DNA from 3 places in the Thermostichus sp. OS-CIW-33 genome. Region 3 is predicted to be linked to each of the others. Evidence: riboswitches for the same ligand, from Rfam matches in the RefSeq annotation. Region 3 holds a riboswitch; each other region holds the start of a gene.

Evidence for each region. Region 3 has a riboswitch for cobalamin ahead of ACVWZG_RS02515 (TonB-dependent receptor plug domain-containing protein). Riboswitches for the same ligand answer to the same signal wherever they lie in the genome.
Region 1: another riboswitch for cobalamin. It lies ahead of ACVWZG_RS08395 (sirohydrochlorin chelatase); the one in region 3 lies ahead of ACVWZG_RS02515 (TonB-dependent receptor plug domain-containing protein).
Region 2: another riboswitch for cobalamin. It lies ahead of metE (5-methyltetrahydropteroyltriglutamate--homocysteine S-methyltransferase); the one in region 3 lies ahead of ACVWZG_RS02515 (TonB-dependent receptor plug domain-containing protein).

Annotation. Positions count from the first base shown of each region.
Region 1 covers NZ_JBSSCH010000009.1:37,220-42,862, reverse strand. The annotation lists gene ACVWZG_RS08410 (L-threonylcarbamoyladenylate synthase) at 1-551, shown strand, start outside; gene ACVWZG_RS08405 (PAP/fibrillin family protein) at 588-1,217, shown strand; gene ACVWZG_RS08400 (SPFH domain-containing protein) at 1,214-2,113, opposite strand; gene ACVWZG_RS08395 (sirohydrochlorin chelatase) at 2,211-3,254, opposite strand; cobalamin riboswitch at 3,285-3,420, opposite strand; gene ACVWZG_RS08390 (heavy metal translocating P-type ATPase) at 3,549-5,643, opposite strand, start outside.
Region 2 covers NZ_JBSSCH010000010.1:18,316-23,958, forward strand. The annotation lists partial or broken gene ACVWZG_RS09025 (ABC transporter ATP-binding protein) at 1-206, opposite strand, end outside; cobalamin riboswitch at 353-557, shown strand; gene metE (5-methyltetrahydropteroyltriglutamate--homocysteine S-methyltransferase) at 1,015-3,279, shown strand; gene ACVWZG_RS09035 (cell division ATP-binding protein FtsE) at 3,456-4,142, opposite strand; gene ACVWZG_RS09040 (WecB/TagA/CpsF family glycosyltransferase) at 4,338-5,087, opposite strand; gene ACVWZG_RS09045 (DUF4439 domain-containing protein) at 5,335-5,643, shown strand, end outside.
Region 3 covers NZ_JBSSCH010000002.1:242,538-248,180, reverse strand. The annotation lists gene ACVWZG_RS02535 (ArsA family ATPase) at 1-35, opposite strand, end outside; gene ACVWZG_RS02530 (hypothetical protein) at 140-547, opposite strand; gene ACVWZG_RS02525 ((2Fe-2S) ferredoxin domain-containing protein) at 785-1,654, opposite strand; gene ACVWZG_RS02520 (DUF1636 domain-containing protein) at 1,666-2,073, opposite strand; gene ACVWZG_RS02515 (TonB-dependent receptor plug domain-containing protein) at 2,202-4,172, opposite strand; cobalamin riboswitch at 4,215-4,367, opposite strand; gene ACVWZG_RS02510 (hypothetical protein) at 4,696-5,244, opposite strand; gene rsmH (16S rRNA (cytosine(1402)-N(4))-methyltransferase RsmH) at 5,421-5,643, opposite strand, start outside.

The DNA.
Region 1 (5,643 bases), on a different contig from region 3:
GTATCAAGCAGCTCTCCAACGACAAGCCTCTTACCTTTTTGTGCCCTTCTCTCTCACGCATTGCCCACTATGCCCAGGTAACCGATTCGGCCTATCGGCTGATGCGGCGGCTGATCCCGGGCCCGTTTACGTTTCTGTTGCCGGCCACCAAGCTGGTGCCCAAGTTGGTGATGGAGCCCAAACGGAAAACCACCGGCATCCGCGTGCCCGACTCGGCCATTTGTCAGGCTTTGCTGGAAGAGTTGGGCAATCCAATTGTCTCCACCTCTGCCAAGCTGGGGGGGGATCCCGTCGGATCCCTGGACTTAAGTTCTGGGCAAGCCTGGGAGTGGGAGAGCGACCCCTGGGATGAGGGTGGGATCTTTGCGGCTGAAGAGATGCGGCAGTTGGAAAAACAGGTGGATCTGGTGCTGGATGACGATGCCCCCCGTCGGGCCAAGGTCTCTACGGTAATTGACTTGACGGGATCCGAGCCGCTGGTGGTGCGGGCCGGGCTAGGGTATGAGCAGGTGGCAGATCTGAACCTGAAACTGGTGGGAGAAGACGGTTAAGGGCAGCCGGATCTGGCGTTCTCTAAAATGGGGTTGATGCCTTGGAGTGTGCTCATGGCCCTGGCTCAGCAAAAATCGGCTCTGCTGCACCTGCTGGAGGCAACCGACCGGGGCCGGAAAGTCTCCCCTGAGCAGCAAGCCCAGATCCTGTCTCAGATTGCCGCCCTAGAAGCGCTCAACCCCACCCCCAAACCAACATCTGCTGCTGAAGGGTTGGAGGGGAACTGGCTCACCCTATTTACCACGAGCACAGCTCTGCTGCGGCTGGCACAGTTGCCTTTTTTGACCACCGGCGAGATCTACCAGTGTATTCGGGCCAAGGCTGGACGGGTCTTCAACGTGGCGGAGATCCAGGGATCCGGTTGGCTGGAGGCTTGGATGCCACGGGGAGTCTTGGCTGTATCAGCGCGCTTTTACCCCGAATCGGAGCGTCGGGTGAGGGTGATTTTCGAGCGATTGGTGTTCGGATCCCAAGCTTTGATGAGCTACGAGATCGAGAGCTTTCTCGATTTGCTCGAGCAGGCTCCGGAGCGAATCCCGGCTATTCAAATCGATATCCGCCGCCGCGAGCCAACGGGTTGGCTGGATATCACCTATTTAGATGAAGACTTGCGGCTGGGTCGGGGCAGCGAGGGGAGTGTATTTGTTCTAAAGCGGGTCGGCTAGTCGGAGGATCCAGAGGACTCCGTTTCCGCCCTTTCGTGAGATAGGTTTTGGGTTAGGGTGAAGCCTATTTCCTGGAGAACTTGCAAGGCGCGGTAGGACTCCCGCAAAGTTTGCAGCTCCTGTTGAGTTTGCTCCAGTTGCCGGGCCCATTCTGCCTGTTGGGAGCGCAACTCTCGATTTTCCAATTTTTTGCGCTGCAGGATGCGCTTGAGTTTTTGCTGCTGCTGCTGGAGTTGAGCCCGCTCTGCTTCTGCGTGTTGCAGTTGGGTCCTTTGGCGTTCCAATTCTATTTTCAGGGTGGTGACCTGGGATTGAAGTTGGCGGAGCTTTTGGCGCAGCGCTTGCTCTGGCGTGGGTTTGGTCGACTCGGAGCTTGGAGAAGGGGAAGATGTTTGTAGGTTTTGCAGATGCTGTTGTAACTGTTGGGCTTGGGCCTGCAGGACTCGAGACCGTTGCTGCTCGCTGCGCAGTTGGGCTTGGGCGCGTTCACAGGTCTGGATTTCGGCTTTCACCCGCTGCTTGATGCGGTCAAGGATCTTTTGATGGCGGAGCTGGGTTTGCCGGATCTCCTGAGCCACCTGCCAAGGGCGAGGATCCCCCTTAGGTTGTCGTGGCTCGCCGCCGTGGTCGGCAGGATCAAAGGGAGATAGGGTCGCCACCAGCGATTCTCGAAAGTCGCTCCAGGAAGCCGATTGCAGACCCATCTGAACCACCCGCCAGGCCCCATAGGAGGCCCCAGCGGCAGCCAGGATCCCAGGGATCCCGGCCAGGGAGAGGGAAACCTTGGGCAGGGTGGGCAGGATCTGATCCAGCAGCCCCACCACCAGGGCGAAAACAAAGATCCCGCTCCCCGCGGCAGCGGCACCTGAAACCCAAGAGGAGCGGGAGAGCATCATCGTTTTTTCGTCATCACAACCGCTAGAGCGGGAAAACCAGGTTCAAAAATTGCCTGTCTGCACTCAGTTTATCCCGCCAGCAGCCTCTGTTTCCCTCTTAGGGCACCTGCCATGCCCGTTGGTGGTAGCCCTCTAATTGGGCCCAGGGATCCCCAGCCGCTGCGTGGGTGTGGCCGTGCTGAGGGTGATGGTGAGAATGAGGGTGGTGATGGGATCCGTGCCCGTGATGGTGGTGATGATGCTCGTGAGGATGGTGATGGGTATGCCCAGCTCTGACCTCTGCGCTCACGGCCAGGCGAAACTTGCACAGGTGGCAGTTCATTTGGGTTTGGCCCTGTAGGGCTTCCTGCTCCAGTTGCTGCAGGCTGTGCAGCACCGTGTCCACAAGGCCCAATTCCGGCAGCATCAGCCAGTCGATTTCCGACTGTCGTTGTCGTTGTTGTTCCACTGCCGCCTCAATTTTTTTCACCAGCACTCCGGTAAACAGGAAGTAGGGCAGCACGATCACCCGGCGCGGATGCCAGGACAAGGCCCGCTCCAATCCCACGGGCAGGCGGGGATGGGTAATGCCGATAAAGCAAGTTTCCACAGCGGCAAACCCAGATCCTTCCCAAAGCAACCGGGCCAGTTTACAGGCTTCGGCATTGGCCTCGGGATCGCTGGAGCCGCGACCCACAAACAGGAGCACGGTTTCTGCTTCTGGGATCCGCCGCGGTTGGGCGGCCATCAAAGCAGCCAATCGGTCTCGCAGCAGTTGCAGGATCTCGATGCGGATCCCCAGCGGCCCACCGTAATGAATGCGCAACTGGGGATAGAGGGCCTGCAGGCGATCCAGTTCCATCGTCACATCGAACTTGTTGTGGCGGGCCCCAAACAGCAACAGCGGCAGGGCCACGATCTCCTGCCACCCTTGGGCCAAGCACTGCTCTACCCCCTGGGCAATGGTTGGCTGGGTCAGCTCCAGAAAGCAGGGGATCACCGGTCGATGGGGGGTGAGAGCTTGGTAAGCCTGGGCTAGCTCCAGAAAGGCTTGCTGCCCTTGGGGGTCGCGGGATCCGTGGCCGATAAGCAATAGGGGCAATGAAGGAGAAGCAAGCTGCCCAACCGCAAGCGGAGGGGAAACACTGAGGGTATTCAACACAAAAAACTCCGTTCCTTGTGAATCGCAAGGGGTACAGGACAACGGCAGGTGGGTGTTCTGGCTGAGGGAGGGATCCCATCACAGTTGCGTCACAGTGGCGGACTTGCACCGCGCTTTCCCCAGTCTGCCTGAGCCTTTTAGGTTAGCTTGCCGCTTGTCGTTCACCAAGCCCCCTGGGGGGGATGTCCTTGTCTGCCAGAAGATAGCCCTGAGGCATGAGCGGTACGGCAGACTCATGCTCAAAGGGCAGCAAAACTGTTGCCGCGCTAATCCCCCTTGCCCCTGGGAGAGGGCCTAACGCCGGCCCGCTAGTCTGGGGGGCTGAAAGTGTCGCAGGCGCAGGGCATTGGCGACCACCGAAACGGAACTCAGGGCCATGGCTGCCCCCGCCAGCATAGGGTTGAGCAACCAGCCTGTAAAGGGATAGAGCGCCCCAGCGGCAATCGGGATCCCCAGCGTGTTGTAGATAAAGGCGAAGAAGAGGTTTTGGCGGATGTTGTTGAGGGTGGCCCGGCTGAGTTGAATGGCAGTGGCGACTCCGCGCAGATCTCCCGACATGAGGGTAATATCGCTGGCGGCCATCGCCACATCCGTACCTGTACCAATGGCGATCCCCACATCGGCTTCTGCCAGAGCCGGAGCATCGTTAATGCCATCTCCCACCATCGCCACCCGCCGTCGCGGTTGTCTTAGGCTGCGTATGTAAGCTGCCTTCTGATCCGGACGGACTTGGGCAATTACCCGCTGAATGCCTGCTTGCCGAGCAACCGCTTGGGCCGTGGTGGGGTTATCCCCGGTTAGCAGGATCACCTCTAGACCCATCTGTTGCAGCTGTTGCACTGCCTCAGGAGAGGTGGGTTTGAGCGGATCGGCAATGGCCAACAGCCCCACCAGGCTCTGGGATTGGGCTACGCCGATCACCGTTTTGCCCTGGCTTTCCCAATTCTGAACCCGCTCTGACCAAGAGGGATCCCAGGGGATCCCCATCTCCTGTAGCCAGCTCAGCCGACCGATGCGGATCCACTGGTCTTCCACCCAGGCTTCTGCCCCACTGCCTATCCTTGCCTGAAAATGCTGGGCAGGAGGGATGGCAATTTTTTCCGCTTCGGCTTTCTGCACCACCGCCTGGGCCAAAGGATGTTCCGAGTGCCGCTCCACCGCCGCTGCCAGGCGCAACACCGTCAGGGGAGAGGAGCCATTAGCCCAAATATCGGTGACGGTAGGGCGACCTTCAGTCAGGGTGCCAGTTTTGTCCAAGACCACCGTGCGCAAGTCGTGGGCCAATTCCAGGCTGTCGGCACTTTTCACCAGGATCCCCAATTCTGCCCCTCGTCCCGTGGCCACCAGGATCGAGGTGGGGGTTGCCAACCCCAGCGCACAAGGGCAGGCGATGATCAGCACCCCAATCGTGTTCACCAAGGCCAGCGTCAGGTTGTCCGCCAGCACCCACCAGAGCACGAAAGTTAGAACTGCCACCCCGATCACTGCCGGCACAAACCAGGCAGTCACCCGATCCGCCAACTGTTGAATCGGGGCTTTGGATCCCTGAGCTTCCTGCACCAAGCGCACGATCTGGGCCAGAACTGTGTCTTTGCCCACCCGCCGCGCTTCCATCACAAAGCTGCCCGTCCGATTCAGCGTTGCCCCAATCACCTCATCCCCCGCCGACTTGAGTACAGGCAGGCTCTCGCCGGTCACCATCGACTCGTCGAGGGTGGAGGATCCCTCTAGGATTACCCCATCCACCGGCACCTTCTCACCGGGGCGCACCCGGATCCAATCCCCCACCTGCACCTCCCGAATGGGGACATCCTGCTCCACCCCCTGGCGGATTACCCTCGCCGTTTTCGGTTGCAGCCCGATCAGCTTGCGAATGGCCTCAGAGGTTTGCCTTTTGGCCCGTTGCTCCATCCACTTGCCCACCAGGATCAAGGTGGTGACCACCGCCGACACTTCGTAATACACATCGGGATGCAGTCCCTGCCGATGGAAAGAGTCGGGGAAAACCGTTGGGAAAATGGAATAGAAGAAAGCCGCGCTCGTCCCTAAGACCACCAGCGTGTTCATATCCGCCGAGCGCCGTTGCCAAGCGGCCCAAGCGCCTCGATAAAAATGCTTGCCCACCCAAAACTGCACCGGAGCCGTCAGCAGCAACTGCAACCCAGGATTGTGCAGCCACATGGGAAAGCCCGGGATGTCCATCCCCAGCATCATCGGCAGGGATCCGATCACCAGCACCGTGCTGATGCCCACCCCTATCGCCACCTTGAGCTTCAGTTCCCGTTCTGCGGCCCGTTGGGCGATCCGCTCTGGATCCGACAGATCGTCCAGCTGCCAATCCTCCTGGATAAGGCGCGCCCGATACCCCGCCCGCTCCACCGCCCGAATC
Region 2 (5,643 bases), on a different contig from region 3:
GCTATGCGCCAGTGGGGGTTAACGGCCTGCTCTGGATGTTGAAAGACAAGCTGCACTGGACAGTACCCTCGCCGAGGCAAAGGCTGCCCTGTCACACTCACCCGACCTTGGCTGGGGGTAAGGTAGCCCGCCAGCAACTTGGCCAGAGTAGTTTTGCCAAAACCAGAGGGAGCCATCAGCCCTACGACTTCCCCAAGTTCTACTTGAGAGCAATGCAGGGGGGGAGGATGCTTAGAGGATTCCGATGACTTCCTGCAAGACCGCTGGGTGAAAGGTGAGGTCTGGTAGCTCCAAAGGCTGCTGGCTTGGTGATGATTGAAGCACTCTACTCCCGTCTCTGAACTCCGTGATACGATGTAGCTCAGCTATCGGTTCTGACGGGGATCAGCCGCCAGAGGAAACGGGGAAAGAGCAGTGAGAATCTGCCGCTGTCCCGCAGCTGTGATCCGGTTTAGGAGAAGTTCTGCAGCAAATCTCTAGAGTCATTCGCTGCCGATCCAGATCTTGTCCCCCAAAACCGTGTCAGTCAGAATGCCCGCCGATGGTTTTTCTAAACTTCACAACATCTGCGAGGTACAGATGGTAACTGTCTTGGCTTTAGCTCGTTTCTGCTTTCGTTATCCTGAGCATTTTCCCGGCGTTGCTCCCACAAGCTTTCGGTACTCCTCAGCAGTAGAAATAAGTCCAAGAACCCAAGCAAGACTCTGAGCCAGTTGGCCGGGAGAGAGTAAATTTTGGGTGCTGTTGCACCAAGATCTATCAAGATCTACAGCCCGCCTACGCGAAGGAAAGAGTGAGATGTCAGGCTTCCTGACTTCAATTGGTAGGCTGGCAAGTAGCCACTGCGATCGCTGGCTGCGTTGAGTATCTTTTTTGCGCAAAAGGCAGTGTTTTGTTGGGGTTCCAGAGGCAAGAGAGGAACAGCCGGTTTCTTCCTTGGCGGGCGGGATCCCAGTTGAGGGCGAATTGAACGCAGGAAAATTAGAAAACTCAGTATTTGGGATGGCACACAACATGACTGCACAAACCATGACATTGGGGTATGCCCGCATGGGCAAGCGCCGCGAGCTCAAAAAAGCTTTGGAAGGCTTTTGGAGTGGTGCCCTAGGGTCAGAGGCTCTGCTGGCTACCTTTTGGGATTTGGAGACTCAAGCCTGGCAGACTCAGCTACAAGCTGGGATTGATCACATTGCGGTAGGGGATCAGACTCTCTACGACCATGTACTGGACTGGGCCACCTGGCTGGGGCTGATCCCCTCTCGGTTCCGAGGTCTGTCGGGTTTAGACCGCTACTTTGCCATGGCGCGGGGGCGGGAGGGCCTGCCGGCTTTGGAAATGACCAAGTGGTTTGACACCAACTACCACTACTTGGTACCCGAAATTGAGCCGGAAGCCGATCCCAGTCCTAACTTTGGGGATTTTTTGGAAAGAGTTCGGCGGGCCCAAGGGATCCTAGGGGAGCGCACCAGCCCCGTTGTCCTCAGTCCAGTGACTTTGCTCTGCCTTAGCCAGCGATCTGGGGATCTGCGGGCGGACTTGGAAAAGCTCCTTCCTCTGTACCGGGATCTCCTCCAGGAGTTAAAACAGCTGGGGATCCCAGAAGTCCAGATTCACGATCCCATTTTGGTTACCAGCCAGGGAAGTGGCCTGCGGGAAGCTGTGGAAATGAGCTACCGCCAGTTGGCAACCGCCGGGATCCCTGTCCACTTGGTCACCTACTTCGATGACCTGGGGGAGACTTACCCCTGGGTGGTGCAACTGCCGGTGGCCGGCATTAGCCTTGACTTTACCCGTGGCCACACCCTGGATCTGGTAAGAACCTATGGCTTTCCGGCTGACCAGATCCTAGGTGCTGGCGTAGTGGACGCTCGGAATGTCTGGAAGGTTCAGCCTGAGACCGTCTTGGCCAGCCTGCGGGAGCTGCAGGGGGTAGCTCCCAACCTACGGGTGCAGCCTTCCGCTTCGTTGCAATTTGTGCCCCACGACGCTGCTCTGGAAGCCCAGTTGCCGGAACCCCTCAGAAATATCCTCAGCTTTGCCGAACAGAAGCTGGCCGAAGTAGCTCTCCTGGCGCGAGCCCTCAACGGCGAAGACACTGCTGCCCAGCAGGCGGAAATCCAGCAGCAATGGCAGAGCTTTGCGCAGTTTAGCCCCCCCAACCCCCAAGTGCGCCAGGCTTTGGCCAACCTCAAGCTCCAGGACTTCGAGCGATTCCTGCCCTACGAGCAGCGCCTAAGTCGGCAGGTTCAGCTACCACCTTTGCCCACCACCACCATTGGCTCCTTCCCCCAAACTCCAGAGGTGCGGCAGTGGCGAGCTAAGTACAAAAGAGGGGAGGTTTCGCAGGCGGAGTACGAAGCAGCCATTGACGCTGAGATTGCCAAGTGCATCCGCATTCAAGAAGAGATTGGCCTGGATGTGTTGGTGCATGGGGAATTTGAGCGCACCGACATGGTGGAGTACTTTGCCCAGAAGCTGGAAGGCTTTGCCTTCACTGAACACGGCTGGGTGCAGAGTTACGGCAGCCGCTGCGTGCGCCCTCCCATTCTCTACGGCGACGTGGTTCGCCCCCAACCCATGACAGTGCGGGAATTCCAAGTAGCCCAGTCCCACACCCAAAAGCCGGTGAAAGGCATGCTCACGGGGCCAGTGACTATGCTCAACTGGTCCTTTCCCCGTGTTGATATTCCCCGGCGGGAGCAGGCTTTGCAGATTGCCCTGGCCTTGAGAGCCGAAGTGGCAGATCTGGAAGCGGCTGGAGCGGTGATGGTGCAAGTGGATGAGCCGGCACTGCGGGAGGGGCTACCTCTGAAAAAAGAACGCTGGCCAGAATACCTCAGCTGGGCAGTGGATGCCTTTCGCCTAGCTACCGGCGGGGCCAAGCCGGAAACCCAGATTCACACCCACATGTGCTACTCAGAGTTTGGGGACATCATCGAGCACATTGAGCGGCTGGATGCCGACGTGCTTTCCATTGAAAACAGCCGCAGCAACAACAAAACCCTGCTGCAAATTGCCCAGGCTGGGTATCGTCACCAGGTGGGCAACGGCGTTTACGATGTCCACAGCCCTGCGGTGCCGAGCGTTGAGCAAATCCTGCAGCAGCTGCGCACAGGACTGGCCCACTTGCCTGTGGAGCAAACTTGGGTTAATCCCGATTGTGGCCTCAAGACCCGCCGCTGGGAGGAGGTGATCCCCGCACTGAAAAATATGGTGGCTGCCGCTCATCAGCTAGGGGAGGAGCTTCTGGAAACCCAACCTGAGGGTCTGCGCGAGTAAGGCCCACGACCCGCTGATGTAACTGGTCGGGCTGGCTTGACAAGTCGCCGCGGGCGGTGCCGCTGTTGTGCTGATGCGGCTGGCTTAGGGCCTACGGTCTGCTGATGCAACCGGCAAAGCTGCTCTCCGGGATCTCAAAAAGCTTGTGAAGAGCAAAGTAGGGATCCCGGCAGCCCTCAGCGCAGATCATACAGGCGCCCTCCCTCCATGCGCACCACCCGGTGGCCGGCCCGCTCCACCAGATAGGGGTCATGGCTGGTCATGATGACGGTCACCCCAAAGGAATTGAGCCGCTCCAAAATCTGGAGAACCAAGAGGGAGTTTTCCGGATCTAGGTTTCCTGTTGGCTCGTCCGCCAGCAGCAGCACCGGCATGTTGACAATGGCCCGGGCCAGGCTAAGGCGCTGCTGTTCCCCCCCCGAAAGCTCATGGGGAAAGTGATCTCGCTTTTCGGTCAGCCCCACCATCTTTAGGGTCGGCCCGATGCGACGGCGGATTTCTGCGGGGGACAGCCCTTGGGCGCGCAGCACGAAGGCCACATTTTCTGCCAGGGTGCGGTTGGCCAGAAGGCGATAATCTTGGAAAACCACCCCCAAGCGCCGCCGCAACATGGCCAGCGGACGCGGTGGGATGCGGTAGGGTCGCCGCCGCCCTTCAGAAGAAAAGAGACAGACTTGATCGACGATGACCGTGCCCTCGGTGGCCTGTTCCGCCCCGTAGAGTAGCCGCAGCAGGGTGGACTTGCCCGCCCCGGAGACCCCAGTTACGAACACAAACTCGCCGCGGCGCACCTCCAAGTTCACATCCTGAAAAATTAAGTTGCCGTTGGGAAAGACCTTGCTCACGCCCCGCAAGGACACCATGCTGGCCGGGGCTTGCAGGGATCCGGATTGGGTGCTGCCGTAAAAGCCCAGGGTGGCCTCTGGATGGGCTGGGGCAGGGGGATGAGGGGTCGGAGCCGTACCCGCCCAACGGTGTAAGCGAGGAGGATAGCCGATGTGCTGACCGATCATCATGGCAAGCGCCTACAGAGAGAAGAACGAGGGAGCGCCGGCAGACTAGGGGCGCAAACGAGAAGAGGGATCCCACAGCACTCGCCAGACAAAGCTGGGCAGAGCTAACATGCGTCGCCAGCGCCAGGGTTCCTGATAGAGACGATACAACCATTCCAGGTGATGGTCACGCCACCAACGGGGCGCTCGCCGTTTTTGGCCGGCCCAAATGTCCAAGCTGCCCCCCACCCCCATCCAGATGGCTTGGGGCAAGAGGGGACGCCACTTTTGGATCCACAGCTCCTGCCGCGGGGATCCCAGCCCCACCCACACCAGTTGCGGTCGAAATTCCTGGAGAGCTTGCAGAAGCTCTTTTTCTTCCTCGCTAGAGAAGTAGCCGTGGTAGCCCCAGAGGGCCAAAGCAGGACACTGGGCTTGCCAATATCGAATTGCTGCCCGGTTGACTTCCGGCCTTCCCCCCACCAGGGCCAAGCGCCACCCCCGTTCTGCCGCCAACGGGATCAGGGTTTCTGCCAGCTCGATCCCCGGCACCCGCTGGACGCGGATCCCCTGCCGCCGCAGGGCCCACACCACCCCAATGCCATCGGGGATCACCAGCTCTGCTGCCTGCAGCACCTGGGCAAAGGCGGGATCCCGCTGCGCCTGCATGATCATTTCCGGGTTGCAGGTGACCACTTGAGCGCCCTGACCCTCCCGAATACGCGCCTCAATCCAGGTGGCGTAGCTCTGTAGGCTGGCCTCCGGCAGAGCAATGTGTAAGTTCACGCCCAGAATCGCATGGATGGATAACGACACTACCGACCGAATGCTGGCCCCCACTGGAGCCGTTGGACACGCTTTTAAGATAGCCCGGACCTTCTCCCAGAGGGAGAGGGGAGTTCGAGGAGGCATTTCATGGCTATTTGACCACGAAAATCTCTTCCCTCAGGCATCCGCGGCGGCATCCACGGCGTATCTCCATCAGACCAGGCCAGAGGGAATTGCCCGACCCAGAGCAAGCCCCTGAAGGTTGGTTGCCATCTTTCGAGACAGGAGACTTGAGATGAAAACTTCGAAGACTCCCTTCGCTCTGCCTCACTTGGCCGCCGAATGGGATCCCAGCCCTGCAACTTCCCGCCGCAGCTTGTTGTTGGCTGGTTTGCTGGCGGGAGTGGGTGGAGCAATTGGGTTGCGCAGCCTGCCCGGTGCCGCTCAGTCCAACACTGCTGATATTGCCATTCTCAACGCGGCCATTGACTTGGAACAGCAGGCAATCTGGGCCTACAAAACCGCTGCCGGCAAGTTGAGCAACACCGAGGTGGGCAAGATCGTGTTGGAAGTGGCCACCAAGAACCTGAAGGATCACGAGCAG
Region 3 (5,643 bases):
ACGCGACTGAGTTGCAAAGGGATCCCCTCCCACATAGGTCGCCCCTATTTTGGCCTGGATCCCTCTTGGGGATGTTCCAGATCACTGCAAAAGTGCTCCGCACCGCTGACGGGATGGGAAGAGCTTGTACGGAAGCAGCTCACCGCAGTTTCTCCTCTCCAAGCCACACCCGGCGACGTCCTCTGTCCCACACCAGCAGCGCGTGGATCCCGATCCAAAGTCCTGTCCACAGCCAGTTGTGCAGCCAGATTTTGCCCAGAATGGGCAGGGTCAGGCCCTCCGTTCCCCCCAAAACCAGGCCGGCGGCCAAAATCAGCCCTTCAAAAGCCAGAAACCCCAAGATGAGCATGGCCGGGATCCAGAGATAGTTCAGCAGCAGTTGCTTTGGCCGAAGCGGCTTGGACTGAGAAAACAGAGGTCGGTAACCGCCAGCAAGAGCAATCCCCACCGTGCCGATCCCCAGCACCAACCCCCAGGCAAACGAATCGGGAGTGCGGGGATAGTTGTGCCAGGTGTAGCCAAAGATTTGGTTGGCCAGCCAAATCATCAAAGCACTAATGATTGCCCTTTGGCGGGTTAAAGTTGTGCCTGCAACAATACCAACAGTTACAAAGGGAAGGGTACATGTATAAGCAATATTGCTGAGACAGCCGACGGTGGTAAACAAGCTGGGCCAGAACCAGCCTTGGGCCAAATCTTGAGCAGCTTGTATCCAAAGTGGGGCTGAGATCAAGCGGCAAGATCTGGGGATAGGTTGAGCACTCGATTGCAGGCCAATCATGCTTTAATCTCCTGGAAAAAGGTGGTCTTTCAGAGGACAGCTATTAAGCAAATGCTCAAAAACAATTTGCCGAGCTACTTGGGGAGTAACCCGCTTGTACCAGGTGCGATCCCCAGAGTAAAAAACCACGGGCCCCTGTTGGCAAACTTCCAAGCAGCCTGAGGTGATAACCTGTACGTCCAGGTTGGCTTCTCGAAGAGCCGATTCCAGAGCTTCCACAACCGGTTGGTAGTTGCGGGAAGGATAACAACGGCTGGAACGACAGACGGCAAGGTAGGGACGTTTAAGAGGGTTATCCTCATAGGGGATCCGCTCTTTCCCCTGCACATAGATGGCGCGGATGCGCTCGTAAAGAGAAAGCTTTTGGTAGTCAGCTTTGCCTTCCGGCAGGTAGTCTTCCTCTGGCCCCAAAAAGGGGCTGGGCAGAAAAATCTGCAGCAAAGGCTCTTCTGCTCCATTCCAGAATTGGATCCCCCACATGCGGGGCTGACCTTGGGGATTGAGACGCCGGTAGAGGGCAGCACGGCTAACCAATCTTTTGCGGCGCAGCTCGGGTGGGGTCTTGCGGTGGGGGCCGCCTTGGTGCTCCTCCAGACACAAATGCAGGTGCCAAGTTTCGGTGGCAACGGTTAGATAGCCATCGTAGAGCACGCACAAAGCTGGAGGTTTCTTGAAAGCCAGCTCCAGCACCCCGCCTTCCGCCACATGGCCCACCTGGATCTCGGCCCAGTGCTCTTGAAACAGCTCGTAGAGCAACGGCCCCAAGCAGTCGATGTGGGCAGGGATCCCTTCATAAAGGGTTGTCCAACCCGTCAAAGAAACTTCCTGCCAAGCTTGATGGAGGGGGGTTATCCAGGGGGTAAAAGTGGCCATGAGAAAGCTCCTCAGTGCAGTGGTGGAATACGAGCAATCACCCCTTTTTTGAGAGGGCGCTCGGCCCAGGGTAGGATCCCATCTGGCTTGGTGAGGTAGAGCTCTGCTGTCTGCAGAATGAGATCCACATCTTTTGGATCGAGATCTCCAAAAACATAGGTCATCTTTTGAGGTGCTGCCAACGCAACGACACAAGCATGGCTGCAGCCGCTCATACAGGCAACCGGCTTCAGGGTCAGTTGAGGATTGAGGGTTTGAGATTGCAGGGCAGACAGCAGCATTTCTCCCTTGCTAGTCCCTTCTTTTTGGCCGTTAACCCACCGAGATCCGCAGGTGATGCAAACCCAAAGACAATGGCTGCTGGGTTGCTGGGCAGCGCTGCCAGCTTGGATGGGCAACTGGGAAGTTGATCGAGACATGGTGCTCCTTGATATAGTCATAGGTTTCTGTCCAAGCAAAGGGTGTGAGAAGAGGCAAAGACGATCTCAATGTCTTGGCCAAGGATTCAGCAGTGAGTTAGACAGCTAAAAGTCAGCCTCAAGTCGCTCTAAAATTGGCCCCTTAAATTAAGCCGAACGGTGCGACCCACTCCGGGGTAGCCGGGGAAAACCTCATATTGCTCATCCAGCAGGTTATCGACTCCCACCTCGAGAGCGAGATTTTCTGCAACCGGGATCCCTCCCCGCAGAGCCAGGTTGGTGTAGCCGGGCAGAGATTGGGTATTGGCGTTGTTGGTAAAGAAAGTGCCAATGTGATGCAGGAAAACTGAGGCATACCGATCCTCTGCATCGCGGTAGCTCAGGCCCAGGTTGAAGCTGTCTGCTCCCACGAAGGCTAGCTGTTTGCCAACCGCTTTGGGATCCAGCGCCGAGCGGATGATGGGATCGTTCAGGGTGTAGTTGGCAAAAAGAGTCCAGTTTTCCCCCAATCGCAAATCCAGGGCTGCTTCCAAGCCCGTGTATTCCACGAGCTCAATGTTTTCGTAGGTTCCCCTGCGCGGGCCGGTGCTGACAAAGGTAATGCCATCGCGGATGCGGTTATGGGCAAAGGTCAAGCGCAGTAGGCCAAAATCTCCCAAAGCCTGATCCAGGCCAATGTCAAAACTCTCTCCCCGCTCCGGGCGCAAATTGGGGTTGCCGTCGACTTCAAAAAAGCCCCGCAAACGAAAGAATAAGTTTGAGATCAAGGGAGTGCGAAAGCTGCCGGCATAATTGGCCCTCAGGGTGGTGCCTTCTGCCAAAACCCAGCGGATCCCTGCGGCAGGAGAGGTGGCCGAACCGTTGACCAGATTGCTCGAATCTTGGCGAACACCTAAGTTGAGATAAAAGTTGGGCTGTGGCTTGTAATCCAGGCGGGCAAAGAGGGCCCCTTGGTTCACGGTATTGTCGTAGTTGACATTGGTGGATCCCCTGGCAAAGGAGAAGGTGGTGTTGCGAGCTGAAATGGATCGGTAGTCTGCTCCTAGAGTAAGCTCCAGGTTTTCAGCAGCCTTCCAGGTGTATTGCAGTTGGGATCCCCACCCCGTTCGCAGGATCTCATCCCGGGATCCCTGGCTTTGTGGGGCGCTGAAGCGATAGTTGAGGTCGTCAAAAAATACCCTGGCTTGCAGGGATCCCTTCTCTTGATCCCACAGCCAACTGAGATCTAACAGCAGGTCGTTGGTGTTTTGCACTGCATCGGGGGAGGGAAACTCGGTGCTGCCAGGCACCTGAAACGCTTTGTTGAGATAAAGGGCATTTCCGGTTAGGACTTGGCCTTCTGCCAGTTGCCAGGTGAGCTTGGCTTGTAGGTTGTGGTACTCCACCGCCGAGTTTTCCCGCCTGCCGGCTTTGCCCAAACGCCTAATTTCAAAAGGAAAGTCGTTGTTGCTCTGCAGACGGCGATAGCTGACCACCCAGCCCAGATCCTGCACCTGGCCGCGGTTCTGGATCCCTTGCTCGTTGAGGCCGTAGCTGCCGATAGCCGCTTCCAGCACGGTCTCGGATCCCGGCTTTGGCTCCAGGGTTACGATGTTCATGACCCCGCCAACGGCATCGGAGCCGTATAAGGTGGAGCCCCCACCTGGAGAGATCTCAATACGCTCGACCACATCTGTAGTGATCTGAGACAGATCGAACCCGCCAAAAAAGCCCAGGTCGTTAATGGGGCGGCCATCCAAGAGCACCAAAACCTGGGCCGTTCGTCCTCCCCGCATAAACTGGGAGCTAAGGGCTCCCAACTGGGTTCCTGCCGTGCCGTCGCTGAGGATCCCGGGCAGGTAGCGCAGGGCCTCCTGAACCGTTCTTGCCCCTTGCTCTCGAATTTGCTGGCGGGTAATGACGTAAACCGGGCGGGAAGAATCCCGCAGCAAACCAGGACGGCGAAAAGGTGTGGTGACGGGTTGATTTAAAATCTCGGCGCTAACACCGGTTTCCAACACCTCTTGAGCTGAAGGTGAAGAGGCCGCCGGCTGCGCCCACGCTGGGATCCCCAAAACAAGACCCCCCAGCGCCAGGCTGAGACCTAGAATGGGATTCATTTTCTTTCTTGAAGCTCCTGATTCCGTGCGACGCGGAAGAAAGACGAGCCAGAACCGCAGGCGGGCATCCTGACTGAGGGCATAGGTCTAGCCCAAGCCCATCACAGTTGCGGCACAGCGCCGGATTTGCACCGGACTTTCCCCTTTACATGCCCTGGCTGATCCCCAGGACAACCTGTCGGTACAGCTTTCTCTGCGATTGCTCCGAAAAAGCCGTGCTAGGCATCATACATCCCCTGCTCTGGAGTTCCTATCCTGCCAGGGGGGATGTCATCCCCAGGGGTGAACGGGATCCCAACGGCAATCCCAGGGCTTCGGATGGGCCACATCCCATTTAGGCCAGATTTCTTCACTGCTTTGTAAGCAGTTGAAGGATAGCCCGCTGCTACTCCAGATCGCGAGGCCCAGGGATCCCTTAGCCTTTTAGAGAACAGAGATACGCTGAGACTTCACAAGACCCACAGCTTTTGGGAAAGCAAGATGGGGACGCTGGCCTAGCCGTCATGGGCAGGATCCGTATGAATTAGTACCCAACCGGATAGAAAAGAGGGGCTTTTTCGGTCGCGTGAGCGGCGCGGAGCGCTCTTTCTGGCAAAGCCGTTGCCTGGTGGGCTGGATCCGGCTCAACTTGGCTGGGAGAGGCAATTGGCACCTCAATCATCCGATCCGGTACCAGCGGCACCATTTCGGAGCGGTCGGCGATTTCCCGCAGAGAATTGGCAATGGATTCTTGAGTCAGCAGAAACTGTCGTTCGTTGCGCTGCATCTGCTGCCACACCTGGTAACGCTGGCTCCACCGGCTTTGGGTATGCACAGTCCAACTGTAAAGGCTCAACACTGAAACGCCGGAGAGGATAGCCATCCCTGTGGAGATTTGCTTCCACCAGGCTAGGTGTTCTGCCCAAGCAAGATGCTGGCTGCGAGGATGGGCTGATTTCAACTTCAAATCCAAAGGCTGGGTGCGGCTGGCTTGAACTGTACCGGAGAGGGGTCGGCTCAGAGCAGAAGGCTGTCTGTGGCGACGAGGGCTCTTGGGACGATCAAGACCTGCGTTCAAAGGCTGGCTAACCATAGGGCTTAACCTCACACACACCAAGGGATCCGACGGTGCAGGACTGCCGGTTCCGCTTCACCCTAGTTCCCCGCGCCCCCCAACAGCAACCCCCTTCTCCCGATTCCTGGTCTCGGCGGGCTAGCCGTCCGCTTCACGGTAGCCGATCTCTTGAGAGCGGGAGAACCAACCTAAACCTACATCTGACTGCTGCGGGCAGCCACTCGCAGTTTGGCAGAGCGGGCCCGTGGATTGCGTTGCCGTTCCAGTTCGGAAGGGGACAAGGGCTTGGGGGTGAGCACCTGCCAACGAGGATCCCTGCGGAAGGCCCATTTCACCAAGCGATCTTCAAGGCTATGGAAGCTGATCACGGCCAACCTGCCGCCGGGTTTCAACCAAGTGGGGGCTTGGGCCAGCAAG